DNA from 3 places in the Lysinibacillus sp. Bpr_S20 genome. Region 1 is predicted to be linked to each of the others. Evidence: predicted binding sites of a transcription regulator. Region 1 holds the regulator's gene; each other region holds the start of a gene.

Region 1 (5,025 bases):
GTATCTCGAAATGCATAGGGCAAAGTTTTCTCTAAGGTACGATCAATTGTATTGGCTTGCTCGTATGCCTTTTGAAGTTGAAAACTCGCTGTCATACATTGAATGCGTAAATGATCTTCTTCGTTCACCATAATGCTAGTCGATTCGTCATCAGATAAAAGCATTGAGCCCACCCGCTCTTTTTTGGCAAGCTGAGGACTAATTAAATGTTTTTCCACGAGTATTTGACGCTGCAAAGGCGTTAAATCCTTAATAGCAAAATATGAATAATTTCCTCGAAGTTCTGTACTATCCTTGATTGCATGTGTAACTGCCTGTTCCACTTGTAATGCTTCGTCCTCTGTAAAGGCTAACGGAAAACGATAACCGTCTAAATTTCGAGCAAGGCGGATGCGTGTACTAATGACAATATCTGAATAATCGTCCTCCACACTCATCCATATTGGTGTAGCACGTTCTAAAAACGATTCAATCATCACAACACATCACCACCTTCGAATTGTAGCTGCTTCTCAAGCTCTTTCACTTCATCACGGAGCTTAGCTGCCTCTTCAAATTGCTCTGCATCTACTGCTACCCTCATACGTTTACGAATATCTTCAATTTGCTTTTTGATGACATAAACATTGTTTCGGGCACCGGGCATTTTCCCTATATGTTGAGGACCAGCCTGTATACGGTTAAAGAGCTTCGGTAAGTGCTCGCTAAATGTGTCATAGCAACTTGGGCACCCAAATTTACCTTCTTTTAAAAACTGTTTATACGTAAATCCACATTGCGGACATGTTTGTGGTTGTGGTGGCGCCTGTTGTTTTTCACCCACTTGTTGTTGCTGCCATGAAGGTGAGCCAAACCAATTGGATAATAACTGTTGAATAGAGATTGGCTCTTGTTTAAATTCAGCATGAAATGGATGGAATTGCGAGGCGCAGACGTCACAATAATGGTGCTCCACCTTTTGACCACTTTGAACTTGTGTTACGGTAACTGTCGCATTTCGCTGCTTACAATGTTCGCATATCATTTCCATCACCTCTTTTATTTTTGCTGTTCATATTTAATCGTCGTTAGCATCGCTCTTAAAATTTTTGATCGAATATGATCACGTAACGGGAGTTGCAAATCAATCGTTGAACGATCAACTGCTGCTAACATTATTTTCGCTTCTCGCATTGAAATTACCTGCTCATCAATTAATCGATACACTAAATCTTCTGCCATTGTTTGCGATGCCCCACCTTCTATTTGCCTGAGGACATCATCAATTAGATCAATTTGTGAATTCGCGCGGACACGTAAAATTCGAATGTATCCACCACCACCACGTTTGCTTTCAACAAGGTAACCTCGTTCGGCAGTAAATCTTGTATTAATTACATAATTTATTTGTGAGGGCACGCATTGAAATTTATCTGCGATTTCACTACGTTTAATTTCAATATGCCCTTCTCCACCTAATTCAAGTACTTGCTTTAAGTAGCCTTCTATGATGTCTGATATATTACGCATTTTAGGAATACACCTCGCTTACTCCACTGACTTTGACTATCTTTGACTTTCTTTGAGTATATTATACAAAATGCTTGAAAATAATTGCAATTAATTCGCACACAGAAAAAATCCTTAGCTTTAAGATACCCTTTTCAGCAATAGAAAAAACGCAAGCACATGCAACTAGCATATACTTGCGTCTATAGAAATTATACCCAGCGACCAACAATTGGATAACGCCAAGGCTCATCAGATAGAGCCTTCACAATACCGATAATTGGCACAATAAAATACATAATACCAAAAACAATTAAAAACGGTATACCAACGAGTAGGAAGCTTAAAATACCCGAAATTGTAAGTAATACCACCATCACAACTTGGAACAATAAAGCTTGCACTGAAATACTCTTTATCTCTTCATCCGAGCCAATTAAGAAAAATAAAATTGGTACTAACCATGGCGCAAAAAACGCACTTGCGTGTATGATTACCTTAGACCATTTAGTTTCCATTTATATCAACCCTTCCTTTAATTTTTTTATTTTATGTACTTTTATTTACGAAACTATACCTTATATAGTTTCAATATAAATTCGATTTATAAAATTTTTTTGAAAGGCATGTGATACCTGATGGAATTTAGTAACAAACTTGCAAACGAATACGAAAAAGGTATTCGTCGCACGCTACCAAGCTATGATGCCATGCTACGTTTAATACAAACTTTTTACCAGTCTGCATTACATGAGAAAGCTGAATTTTTAGTAGTTGGTTCCGGAAGTGGCAATGAAATTTTACAGCTTGCCGAGAAAAGACCGCACTGGTCATTTGTTGGCATAGATCCGTCAGAAGCAATGCTAGAAATAGCTGGCGAACGTTTAAAATCCCTACCTAATAATATTTCTTTATATCAAGGAACTATACTGGATACGCAGCTACCCGCAGTGAAATTTGATGCAGCAAGCTGTGTGCTAGTGCTTCATTTTATACAAGATGACCAAGAGAAGCTTGCAACATTAAAAGAAATAGCAAATAATTTAAAGCCTGGTGCTCCATTTGTCCTCGTCTCAAAATACGGGCAACTCTGTTCCTTAGAAACGGAGCTCCAATTTGATTTATGGCGTGCTTATTGGCTACAACACACAAAGCTTACATCATCGGACGTAGCAGAAATGGAGAAATCCATACGTTCTCTTTCATTTATGTGTGAGGAGGAGATTTTATCACTATTACAGCAGGCAGGCTTTACAAAACCATCTAGATTCTTTGCGACTACTCTATTTGGTGGTTGGATATGTTATAAAGAAAGTTGCTCGTGAAGATATATACACCTGTTAGGATAGAATGAACAGAATTGAGGTGAATGCTGTGATACGCACATTTGGCATTACAAAAGATCAAAAGCTTATAAAGGAATTTCCGCTTGAAGATATACACAAAAACGAATTTGAATGGTATTGGGTCGATTTTAATTGTCCGACCGATGATGAAGAACAATTGTTAGATACGTTTTTCCATTTCCATCCACTCGCTATAGAAGATTGTTTAATGCGTTTACAGCGGCCAAAGCTCGATTTTTATGATGATTTCCATTTCTTTGTTATTCAAAGGGTTAACGAAGAATTAACCGCTGAGGAAGTAAATATTTTTGTTTCTAATAAATTTATTGTCACATTTCATAAAAACGAAGCACCTGAAATAGATCGAGTACAAAAGATGTTAGAAAAACAGCCAAAGAATTGGGAACGTGGCACCATATATTTAACATATCAGGTTATAGATAAAATCGTTGATAGCTATTTCCCACTTGTCTATAAAATTGAGGATCATTTAAACGCACTAGAAGATGAGCTTACCTACCAAAGTAACCTCAATGCTATGAAAATTGTGTTTGAATTCCGTAGTGATTTGCTTGATCTACGACGCACCATTTTACCAATGCGTGATCTTTTATATCGAATCCTTAATTCTTACCGATTTTCACTTAAGAAATCGGAACGTGCTTATTTCGGAGATATTTATGATCATTTGCTTAAACTCACCGAAATGATCGAATCTAACCGTGAGCTCACAGCGGATATGCGTGATAGCTATATGGCCATGAGCTCTAGTCGCATGAATGGCATTATGATGACCTTAACAATTGTTTCAACAATCTTTATTCCTCTAACATTTATTGCCGGCGTCTATGGGATGAATTTTGACCATATGCCAGAGCTACATGGGAGATTTAGCTACTTTATCGTACTCGGCATTATGATTTTTATCGCGTTATTTATGCTAGCAGTCTTTAAGCTTAAAGGCTGGTTCAATTTATTTAAACCTTAGTTATGACGCAGGAAACCAGCGGAAATTTGAAATCAACTATTTATTTTGTCGACAAGCTAAAGGCACCTTAGAGATTTTTCTAAGATGCCTTTTCACTGTCAGTAAGGTCCACGATCATCAACTTTATCTTCGCCCTGCTGTGGAAATAAAAAGTATGCGAGTACCCCAGATACTAATGTTGCACAGATAGTAATTAATAGTTGATCTAAGTCGGGTACCTCAGTATAGTAGTTTCGCAACATGTAAACCGATCCTATTGCTACAATTACCATAACCGGAATAACAAATTTGAAACGTTTCTTCTCCATGTAATACCTCCTCAAAACTATTGTTACGATCAATCTAAACAGTTCGTATTTTACAGGTTTCCTATTTCAAATTCAATTTACCTATTACCTTTTTAATAGTCTATTTCATGACTTTTATTCGACAGTCGTCTATAATGCCTATAAAAAAATAAAGAAATACACTAAAATTTTAACCAAATTCACTACAAAAAATAGTAGAATAGACTAAATACCATATATTCCGAAAAATTAACAAAATAAGCAATTCGATTTTTTATATACTACTATGCATTTATAAAGAATGGAGCAAACAACAATGAGTTGGTTTACAAAAAAGAACGATTCTCGCTACTCAATTACATTAGTACCTGAAAATTATAAGAACGATGTGCAATTGGATGTCTCAAACCATCCAAAACTTGAAAAACAGTTACAGCTTTTGGATTTAACAATTGAGGATTTAGCCATCATTAAACAACTACAGCCTTTCGCTAAGGATTTAGTTCCTGAAATGGTGGATCAGTTTTATGCAGCCATTAGTTTGAGCCAAGGTTTATTAGACATTATCAACAGAACGTCACAAATCGATCGTTTAAAAATTACTTTACATAAGCATTTGAGTGATATTTTTGAAAGTCATATTAATAACGCTTATATTATTGAACGGAAGGCAATTGCCGAAACCCATGTCCGAATTGGTCTACAATCGAAGTGGTATATCGCCTCATTCCAATCATTAACAACAACATTTACACGCTTTACAAATGAGTTAGATATATCAAAACATGATGCAATACGTGCTATCAATGCTTTCTGCAAAATCATTAACTTCGAGCAGCAACTTGTAATTGAAGCCTATGAAAAAGAAGAAGAACGCATTCGTGCAGCAGCTGATGACACAAAAAATGCACTTGTT
Region 2 (5,025 bases), on a different contig from region 1:
CAACTGTTACATTCGGATATGGCGTTAAATCCTTCTCCTCATTACCATTAAATGTTGTTGAATAAATGTGGAAGTTTTCATCGCCACCTTTATCCTTTACATATAGTAAATTATCATCTTTCCAGAAGGATCCCCCAATATCGCGATCCATTGAACTAGATACACGTACTGGCTCACTATCATCATTCATTTTCTTTACGAACACATTTGAACGATTTTCCCATGCAGATTTATAAGTAATGTAATTTCCGTCTGGTGAAAGATGATAGCCGGCGTTTCCTGGATTTTTCATGAAATCTTCTACCGAAATTTCTTTTACGCCTTCATTATTGCTAACACTATTTTTTACATTTTTAGCATTGTTTAAAATTTTGACAGCATCTTGTTTAGTAATCGTTTCACTATTCGAGAGACCGTTAAATAAACCTATCTTATTTGCTTTTTCTTGATACTCAGCAAGTGTTGCTTCTTTTTCCTCTTTATTTAAAGCTCTTACTAAAATACGTGCCGCTTCATCACGTTTAATATTCACACTGAAATCTTTTAATTCTTCGCCTTTTACCCATTGATCAATGATTTGCTGACGCATTGTCTCTGATCCATGTTGGAATGTTAGAGCTGTTACAGTTAAATCTAGAAACTCCTTAGCAGATAGACGTTCCTCTTTTACTTTTACTTGACTGCTAGTTTCATTAGCAGCGCGCACTTCCTGCAAAGATACAGGAATGACAGCAGATGACGTTAAAATAACCGCTAATGATGCTGATAAAAACCTTTTTTTCAAAATGATCCCTCCTTATATCAGTACATGTTATATCGTTTGTCGATACAATTTAAATTATAGCAATTTTACCCAAATTGTCAAATATTTGTAAAAATTAATGCAATTACCTTTAACCAATAAAAAGTGAACTGCAGTGAGTTCACTTTTTTAAATATAGTCTATCCCCTCAGAATAATTGCATTTGGATTCGGAAAAAAGTTAAAATTTCCGACTTGCTCCTCCACCAGCAGATGAGCCGCCTCCGAATCCTCCAAAGCCGCTGCCACCAGAGCTGCCACCTCCGAAACCACCTGGAAAGCCACCTGGAAAACCGCCACGTCCACCACGTCTTCCAGAACGAGGCCCGCCTCCTCTACCATTAGAAATAAATGTATAAACAATAAGTACTATAATAGCGATTAAAATAATCATCCACGTTGGCATTTCCTCTTTGTCAGCTGTATTCTCAGGCATTTCTCCATCCCAATTGTATTCCTCGGCGACAGTTTGAAATACTTCAGTGTACGTAGCTTTAAATGCCTTATCAATGTCTCCGGCACTTGCATTCGGATAAAACGCTGCATCTAAAATGCGCCCTAACTTACCATCAGGTAATGCACCCTCAAGACCTTGACCTACAGCAATGACCACATCATTATTACCTTCTCCCTGCCCAAACGTTGCTAATAATAACACGCCATTATTTTTTTTGGCATCACCAATGCCCCAAGAACGAATCATTTTAGTTGCATACATTTTTGGTTCTTCTCCGTTAATAGTATCTACGGTGACGACCATTATTTCAGCACCTGTACCTTTATCTAGCTGCTCTGAATAATGATTGAGTTCTTCCTTCATGGATGAAGATAAAACATTAGCAAAATCATGAATATACGTATTTTGCATTGGTGACGGCATTGCGGCTTCTGCCATTCTTATCGATAAAATAAACATGATACTCACAATCATGAGCTGAATAAAAAAGCTTTTCATTATTGTTTACCTGAACTACTAAAATCTATAGAAGGTGCCTTTTCAGTACCCGCAGCTGCTTTAAAGTATTCTTTCTGTTCAAAACCAAACATCCCTGCAATTAAATTACCCGGGAAACGTTTGACCGTTTTATTAAAAGCCTGCACTTCATTGTTGTAGTCTTCTCGAGCAACCGCTAAGCGATTTTCTGTCCCAGCTAATTCATCCATTAATTGACGGAAATTTGCATCTGCCTTTAAATTTGGATAGTTTTCTACGACTACTAGCAATCGACTAAGTGCACCGTTCAATGCATCATTGGCAACAGCCTGTTCCTTTGGACTATGTGCACTTCCCATTTGTGCACGTGCTTCTGTAATGCTAGCGATCACATCTTTCTCATGGTTAGCATATCCTTTTACAGATTCTACTAAGTTCGGAATCAAATCATAGCGTCGCTGTAGCTGATTTTCAACCTGAGCCCATTTCGAATCAACACTTTCCTCAGCAGTCACAAGGCTATTGTATTTTGGAATAAATAGTAAGGCTAATACAACTAAAATAATAACGATCATTCCTATAGGTCCAAAAATTTTTTTCAATTCTAAACCTCCTTCGCTTTCTTTTTTCTTACTACTAATGTGTAGGAAAAAAACATCTCTATACTACATATATGCAAATGCATTAATACCGTATGAAATTTATCTAAGTAGCCATACTTAATACTGTAAAACAAACTATGATATTTAGGAGGCGCTTTTTTTGACACAATCGTTTCAAAATGAATCATCAAACCAAACATCATTCAACCAACAACAAAGCCTAAATCATGGTGGACATGAGCTCATGGACATGCATGAAGTAATCGGCGAAATCATTGCTGGTATGAATCAATCCATTTTTTTACGTCCACATGTTAAGGATCCTGAGTTACTAAGCATTTTGGATAGCCAATATAATTTCACTTTAGGTATGTATAACACTATTGTGGAATCATTCAACACAGGACATGATCCATCTGTTCCTACAGGTCGCTATCAAATGGAGACAGGGAATGATTTCAAATATGGAATGAATCCTGGTCAGCCTAAAAAGCCAATGCAAAATGCAAATGAGCTTAACGACGAAGCAATTTCTGGCTTCCTATTAGGTGCTCAAAAAGGGGCAGCGAAATGTATGACTGCTGCTGCAACAGAAACTACCAACCCTGTCGTTCGACGTGTTGTTGCAGATAGTATTCCCAACTGCATTGAAATGGCATACGAATTATCTATTTACCAAAATATGCATGGCTACTATCAAGTACCTCAGTTTTCTCAACAGGATATGCACACTATGCTTAATGCATACGGCACTACAACAAATCCCCTTCATTAATAAAACAAGAGCAGTCCCTGTGTGATCGTCATCACATATGGGACTGCTCTTATTTTAACTACAGGGCGGCAAGCCGCTACATATTTAGTAAACAAACAAAAAAAAGAATCCCCTCAGATAGGATTCTTTTTTCCGACTAGTATAACTAGTCTTCACGTTCGGTATGTTCACTAAAAAATAATTTGGAGTTGTTGCTTTTTTGAAGGTTTGAAAGGAACAAATACGGGAATAATGCCTACTAGACAAGATTCCATTATTTTCCCTTCTCACTTCTCCACTAAGCAGGCTGCTAAACTACTTATTAGGAGAATTGAGTTATAAAAGTAAATAATAAATCAGTAAAATGGCGCCCTCGGAGGGAATCGAACCCCCAGTGCAAGAACCGGAATCTTACGTGTTATCCATTACACCACGAGGGCAATTAAACAAAAAAAAAGTACTCACCCTAGGCTTTACGAAAAGCATGATGTAGATAACCCTCATTTGAAGCATACCTGCAAAATAGTGTACTGTACTTTAACTTATGACCTTATCAATTATACAAACGTATGGCATATAATTCAACTATAGAATGCAAAACCTTTTAACTTTTTTTATTTTCACTCAGTACGTGTCAAAATACCTGCTAAATAAAGATACTCTCCCGGCGAATGTCACGCATTTAATTGTGTTGGCCCAGTTCAAATACGGACACACTGTTTGTTGTATCTGCTCCAAATGGTTTCTGCGTGAAAGCGAAGCGCCAACAACAATTACGCCAGGTGAAATTGATTTAATTTATTTCACTTTAACAGGGTTAATATTTGACCTTCCCTGACTATAATGTGTATGATAAGGATACAGCTGAAATACAAAGGAAGTTTTCAGCAATAGTATTCGAATTTAGTTTTATAAGGAGGATTTAACATGAATTTAATTCCTACAGTTATTGAACAAACAAGTCGTGGTGAACGTGCATATGACATCTATTCACGACTACTAAAAGACCGTATTATCCTATTAGGAAGTGCAATTGACGACAACGTTGCTAACTCAATCGTTGCGCAACTTCTATTCCTACAAGCAGAAGATCCAGATAAAGATATCTTTCTTTACATTAACTCACCAGGTGGATCAATCACTGCCGGTATGGCAATTTACGACACAATGCAACTGATCAAGCCACAGGTGCAAACAATTTGTATCGGTATGGCAGCATCTATGGGGGCTTTCTTACTTGCAGCTGGTGAACCTGGTAAACGTTTCGCACTACCGAATGCTGAAGTAATGATCCATCAACCTCTTGGCGGTGCACAAGGTCAGGCAACTGAAATCGAAATCGCTGCTAAACGTATTTTATTCTTACGTGAAAAATTAAACGGTATTTTATCAGAACGCACTGGTCAACCACTTGAAGTCATTGCAAGAGATACAGACCGCGATAACTTCATGACTGCTGAGCGCGCAAAAGAATATGGCCTAATCGACCAAATTATGGATCGCAACGACCGCAAATAAAACTATCAAAGGCATCCCAGATTTAATTCTGGGATGTCTTTTTATGTTCGCCTTGATGTTCCGTCGCTTTGACTCTTCTTTTCGTCGTTCTGGCTTCTCTTTCCGTCGCTTCGGCTCTTCCTTCCGTCGCGGCCTTATCTTTCCGTCGTTCCGGCTCTTTTTTCCGTCGTTCTGGCTTCTCTTTCCGTCGCTTCGGCTCTTCTTTCCGTCGCGGTCTTATCTTTCCGTCGTTCCAGCTTTTCTTTCCGTCGTTCTGCCTCTTTCTTCCGTCGCTTTGGCTCTTCTATCCACGATTCTGGCTTTGCTATCCACGACTTTGGCTTTTATCCACCACTCTGGCTTTTCTATCCACGACTTTAGCTCTTCTATCCACGACTTTGGCTTTTGTCCACGACTTTGGCCTTCTATCCACGACC
Region 3 (5,025 bases), on a different contig from region 1:
TTATCATCACTTGTAGATGCCTGTCCAACATTTACTTTATGATTTGGCAATTGGTGAATCGGGATATCAAATCTCCACTCTCCTTTTGTCTCATTAATAGCTTTCAATGTTATAGGCAAAGTCATATCTTTCGGAAATTCTTTATCAGGATAATCAATTATAATTTGACCGATGTGGTCCCCGTCGGATGTTACCACCCCATCAAATTGAGCCGCATTCATCCATTTGTCGCTCCCGTCTCCGATGTTTCCGATGTCAAACATAAATTCGTTTGATCTCGCATTAAAATGATCCACTTTAAACGTTACACTGATTCTACCTCCATCATAATAAACACTGTTCACGGTTACGCCCACACCGTTACTGATTGCTTTTTGATTTAATTCCGTCACAAGTTTACTGGCTGCAAGATTTTCACCAATTGAATCATCAAACGACGAATAAATTTTCCCTATTAAAGGTACGTCCGCCAATACACGACTCATTTGTGGAAAAATAAATCCTGAACTAAAAAAACCAATCAAAAGAGTAGAAGCAATTAATGGTATCGCTAGTAGTTTTGTTTTTCGCTTTATCGGTTTTTCTTTTTGTGCTTTTACGATTCCTTTCTTTATGGCTGTACAAACATCGAGTTGGGGAACCTCTATATCGTTTATTTCATCTTTAAACTGCTGTTTATCCATGTTTGATCACTTCCCTCTAATAATTTTTTTAAAGATTTTCTCGCCCGATGCAAATACGTTTTCACTGTTCCTTCAGGTATATGCATGTACCAAGCAATTTGGTGAACAGCTAAATCATGGTAATAATATAAAATAACTACCGTCTGATACCTTTCGTCCAATTGTTGAATCGCTGTCTTTAAATCAATGTTTTGCACCATTTGATTTGTTTGGTTAGTCGGGCCCTCGTTGGTTTCGTATTTACTTATCTCTTCGAACTTTACAACTTTCTTCTTTGCACGCAGCAACTCGTTCGCATTATGTATTAGAATGCGTATCAACCATGTCTTAAAATAATTTGAGTTTTTTAATTGTCCTAAAGATAAATAAGCTTTATAAGCCGTTTCCTGAACAACATCTAACGCATCCTCTTTGTTTTGTACATATAAATAAGCAGTGCGATAAAGTTGATCTTTATAGAGGCATATCAATTCTTCAAAAGCCGTATCGTCACCTTTTTTAGCTTTTTTGACAAGCTTTATTTCATTCATCCTAACCTTCCTTTGTCTAATGCCAATTTCCCCATATTGGTTTGCACATGTTCATCTTTGGCAAACCCTCCTAAATTGTCACTGTCTGTTATTTTTCCTTTTCAGTTATTAGATGGTTTTAACAGAACGTTTGGTTTCAAAAACTTTTTGTAGCTTTATTTTATTGATCAATCTTTGTTATAAAGATCAATCTTTTTACTAAACTTTCTACGCTTTTGCGAAAAAACATCTGTTGGCCCGACATCCTCAGAAAAGCGCCGACAACCACAATTAAGATTGAGATGACCTCGAAATCATAAAAGAAATGTTATCGTTGTGACAAATTCGCCATTTTCACAGAAAAGGTTCTTTTTTTTTCGATTTATGTTATGATATGATAATGAATATGTAGTAAAACTTTATGATATAAAAAAGTTCGGTTGAGGTGAAATTAATGCAATATATCGTAACATTCATATGGTCATTCCTACTAGTTTCAATGTTAAACTACGTAGTAAGCTCTGTACTTGGTGCAACGTTTGATTTCCAAACTGCTGTTGTCACATCAGTTGTATTTACAATTCTTGTTTTCATTATCGGTGCGGTTATTCCAAACGAGTCAACTCCAGAAGCTGCAGACAATCATTAATTCAACTAGAAAAAACCTGTTTCGCTTCATGCGGAACAGGTTTTTTTGTTATTTTTCTACGATACATTGACCTTCATGCATTCTAATGTGCAATGTTTCTCCTGGCAATACCTCACCTCGAAGCAATTCTTTTGCAACCGCTGTTTCAATATAACGTTGTACGAAGCGTTTTAGTGGTCTTGCCCCGAACTGAGCATCTGCTCCTTGTTCTACAACCCAGTCAATTACATTTTGATCGACTTGTAAAGTAATATCTTGCTCTGCCACTCGTTTGACAAGCTGTTCGACATATTTCCAAGCAATCGCAGTAAAGTGCTCATCTGATAGTGCATGGAACATAATAATATCATCCATACGATTTAAGAGCTCTGGTTTAAAGTGTTGACGCAGCGCAGTCATCACTAAATCCTCCACAGCTGCATCGTCTTCTTTAGCTTCCATTAAATAGCTTGAGCCAATGTTAGAGGTTAAAATGACCACCGTGTTCGTAAAATTAACCATACGCCCTTGGCTGTCCGTAATGCGTCCATCATCTAAAATTTGCAGTAAAATATTCGCAACATCAGGATGGGCTTTTTCAATTTCATCTAATAATACAACTGAATAGGGATTTCGGCGAACAGCTTCTGTTAATTGCCCACCTTCTTCATAACCAATATAGCCTGGAGGTGCTCCTACAAGACGTGATACGCTATGCTTCTCCATGTATTCACTCATATCAATGCGAATAAAATGTTCCTCAGAATCAAATAGCTGTGCCGCTAATGCCTTTGCTAGCTCTGTTTTACCAACACCTGTTGGCCCTAGGAATAAAAAGCTACCAATTGGTCGATGCGGGTCTTTAATACCAGCTCGAGCACGCCATACCGCTTCTGTAACAAGCTGTACAGCATTATCTTGTCCGACTACACGCTCATGCAATGTATCTTTTAAGCGCAATAATTTTTCACGCTCACCTTCTACTAATTTCGTCACTGGTATTCCTGTCCAGCGTGAAACGATCGATGCAATTTCTTCAGCTGTTACCTCTTCACGTAAAATACGTGACTCCGTACCATTCTCTAGTTGTTTTTCCATCTCTTGAATATCCTTTTCAAGTGTAGGAATTTTGCCATGACGTAATTCGGCTGCTTTATTTAAATCATACTTACTTTCTGCTTCATCTAAGTCACGTCGGTATTTATCAAGTTTTTCACGTTTTTTCTGAATGCCGTGTAACGCTTCTTTTTCAGTTTCCCACTGTTTACGCATGCCCTCAGAGGATTCTTTAAGCTTTGTTAATTCCTCACTGAGTTGCTCTAGGCGCTTTTTACTTGCTTCGTCTTTTTCTTTGCGCAATGCTTGCTCCTCGATTTCGAGCTGCATAATACGACGTGTTACGGCATCCAGTTCCTGCGGCATGGAATCAATTTCTGTACGAATCATCGCACAAGCTTCGTCGATTAAATCGATGGCCTTATCCGGCAGGAAGCGCTCTGTAATATAGCGATTTGAAAGTTCAGCTGCAGCGACAATTGCACGGTCATGAATACGTACCGCATGATGTAACTCGAAGCGTTCTTTCAAGCCTCGTAAAATAGACACAGTATCTTCAATCGATGGCTCACGTACAAGCACTTGTTGGAAACGACGCTCTAAAGCAGGATCTTTCTCAATATACATACGGTATTCATCTAATGTTGTAGCCCCGATACAATGCAACTCACCCCGTGCAAGCATTGGCTTTAGCATATTCCCAGCATCCATCGCACCATCCGTTTTACCTGCACCAACAATTGTATGAATTTCATCTATAAATAAAATAATACGCCCTTCTGAGTCCTTTACCTCTTTTAAAACACCTTTTAAGCGTTCTTCAAATTGTCCACGGTAACTAGCACCTGCTATTAAGGCACTCATGTCTAGTTCATATAGTATACAATCCTTTAATCCCTCAGGAACATCACCCTTTACGATACGTTGGGCTAATCCTTCTACAATAGCTGTTTTACCAACTCCTGGCTCACCTATTAAAACAGGATTATTTTTCGTTTTGCGTGTTAAAATACGAATAACATTACGAATTTCTTCATCACGGCCGATAACTGGATCCATTTTACCGTTTTTTACTTCTTCAATTAAATTACGTCCAAACTGTTCTAATGGTTTTTTATCATCTGTTTGTTGAAATTGCATAGTTAGCACTCCTTTTCAATAATGTTCAGCGGAATCCTGTTTGCCATTCTGTTTCTCGAAAGAATGTTTGACCTTTTTTGACTAACTTTATTTTACAACATCCGACAAACCTTCGCAAAGAATTAACCCTAAAATTTCTTCACTTATAACTGGAAAATTACGTTATAATAAAAGTATGTTTCTTAGAATTAGTATCGAAATTGTTCACCATCCTTTTGTAATAATTATGTAATTTTTACAAAAAGAAAGCGATGTGTTGGGAATGATAATAATGAATAATATACAAGAAAAATTTCACGATCTATTTCAAAAGCACGGTGTTTTTATTAAAGTGAATAAGGATAGTAAAATTTTTTTAGAGGGCGAACGCGCGAAAGAAATTTATTATATAAAAACAGGGGCTATCTCGATTAGCCAAGAAACGGCGAATGGGAAGGAATTAACCATTCGCATTTGTGGTCCAGATAGTATGATTGGAGAGGGCTCATTATTTTGTAACCTGACGTTTAATTCCATGACAGCAAAAGTATTAGAACCCTCTAGTTTATATGTTCTAAGCCGAGAATCACTAGAACTTTTATTAGTAGAACAACCTAATCTAATGGTGGAATATATGAAGTGGTTACAAACCGAAAATTTAAAGCACCAAAGTCGTTTGCGCGATTTAGTTTTAAATGGTAAAAAGGGTGCTTTATTTTCAACACTCATCCGTCTTTCGAATACTTATGGAAAGCCTTTAGAAAATGACACTATTTATATTGACTTCCCGTTAACAAATACAGAAATCGCTAATTTATGTGCGACGAGTCGAGAGATGATTAATCGCATGCTTAATGACTTAAAGAAGCACAATATCCTATCTTTTGAAAAAGGGTACATTACCATTCACGATCTACAATTTTTAAAGGATGAAATCGCCTGTGAAAATTGTCCGTTACAAATATGTCGTATTGATTAATAACTAAACACAAAATCCCCACCTCTGAGTTATAGGTGGGGATTTTGTGCC

What was found. Region 1 encodes CtsR, which represses protease genes until heat stress. Its sites were predicted from a motif close to ATGGTCAATAAAGGTCAAACA; they were not measured.
Region 2: the regulator CtsR is predicted to act here: its motif matches at 3,913-3,933, upstream of clpP (ATP-dependent Clp endopeptidase proteolytic subunit ClpP).
Region 3: the regulator CtsR is predicted to act here: its motif matches at 4,081-4,101, upstream of MWJ95_RS06055 (ATP-dependent Clp protease ATP-binding subunit).

What each region holds. Positions count from the first base shown of each region.
Region 1 covers NZ_JALNLQ010000008.1:114,845-119,869, reverse strand. The annotation lists gene mcsB (protein-arginine kinase McsB) at 1-479, opposite strand, end outside; gene MWJ95_RS18225 (UvrB/UvrC motif-containing protein) at 476-1,024, opposite strand; gene MWJ95_RS18220 (CtsR family transcriptional regulator) at 1,039-1,509, opposite strand; gene MWJ95_RS18215 (DUF4870 domain-containing protein) at 1,701-2,006, opposite strand; gene MWJ95_RS18210 (class I SAM-dependent methyltransferase) at 2,127-2,813, shown strand; gene corA (magnesium/cobalt transporter CorA) at 2,863-3,822, shown strand; gene MWJ95_RS18200 (hypothetical protein) at 3,921-4,130, opposite strand; gene MWJ95_RS18195 (globin-coupled sensor protein) at 4,426-5,025, shown strand, end outside.
Region 2 covers NZ_JALNLQ010000007.1:208,700-213,724, forward strand. The annotation lists gene MWJ95_RS17625 (S9 family peptidase) at 1-784, opposite strand, end outside; gene MWJ95_RS17630 (TPM domain-containing protein) at 983-1,756, opposite strand; gene MWJ95_RS17635 (LemA family protein) at 1,756-2,337, opposite strand; gene MWJ95_RS17640 (spore coat protein) at 2,498-3,112, shown strand; tRNA gene MWJ95_RS17645 (tRNA-Arg) at 3,457-3,531, opposite strand; gene clpP (ATP-dependent Clp endopeptidase proteolytic subunit ClpP) at 4,019-4,609, shown strand; partial or broken gene MWJ95_RS17655 (hypothetical protein) at 4,826-5,025, opposite strand, start outside.
Region 3 covers NZ_JALNLQ010000002.1:327,525-332,549, reverse strand. The annotation lists gene MWJ95_RS06070 (DUF4179 domain-containing protein) at 1-683, opposite strand, end outside; gene MWJ95_RS06065 (sigma-70 family RNA polymerase sigma factor) at 653-1,213, opposite strand; gene MWJ95_RS06060 (YjzD family protein) at 1,647-1,841, shown strand; gene MWJ95_RS06055 (ATP-dependent Clp protease ATP-binding subunit) at 1,890-4,016, opposite strand; gene MWJ95_RS06050 (Crp/Fnr family transcriptional regulator) at 4,288-4,974, shown strand.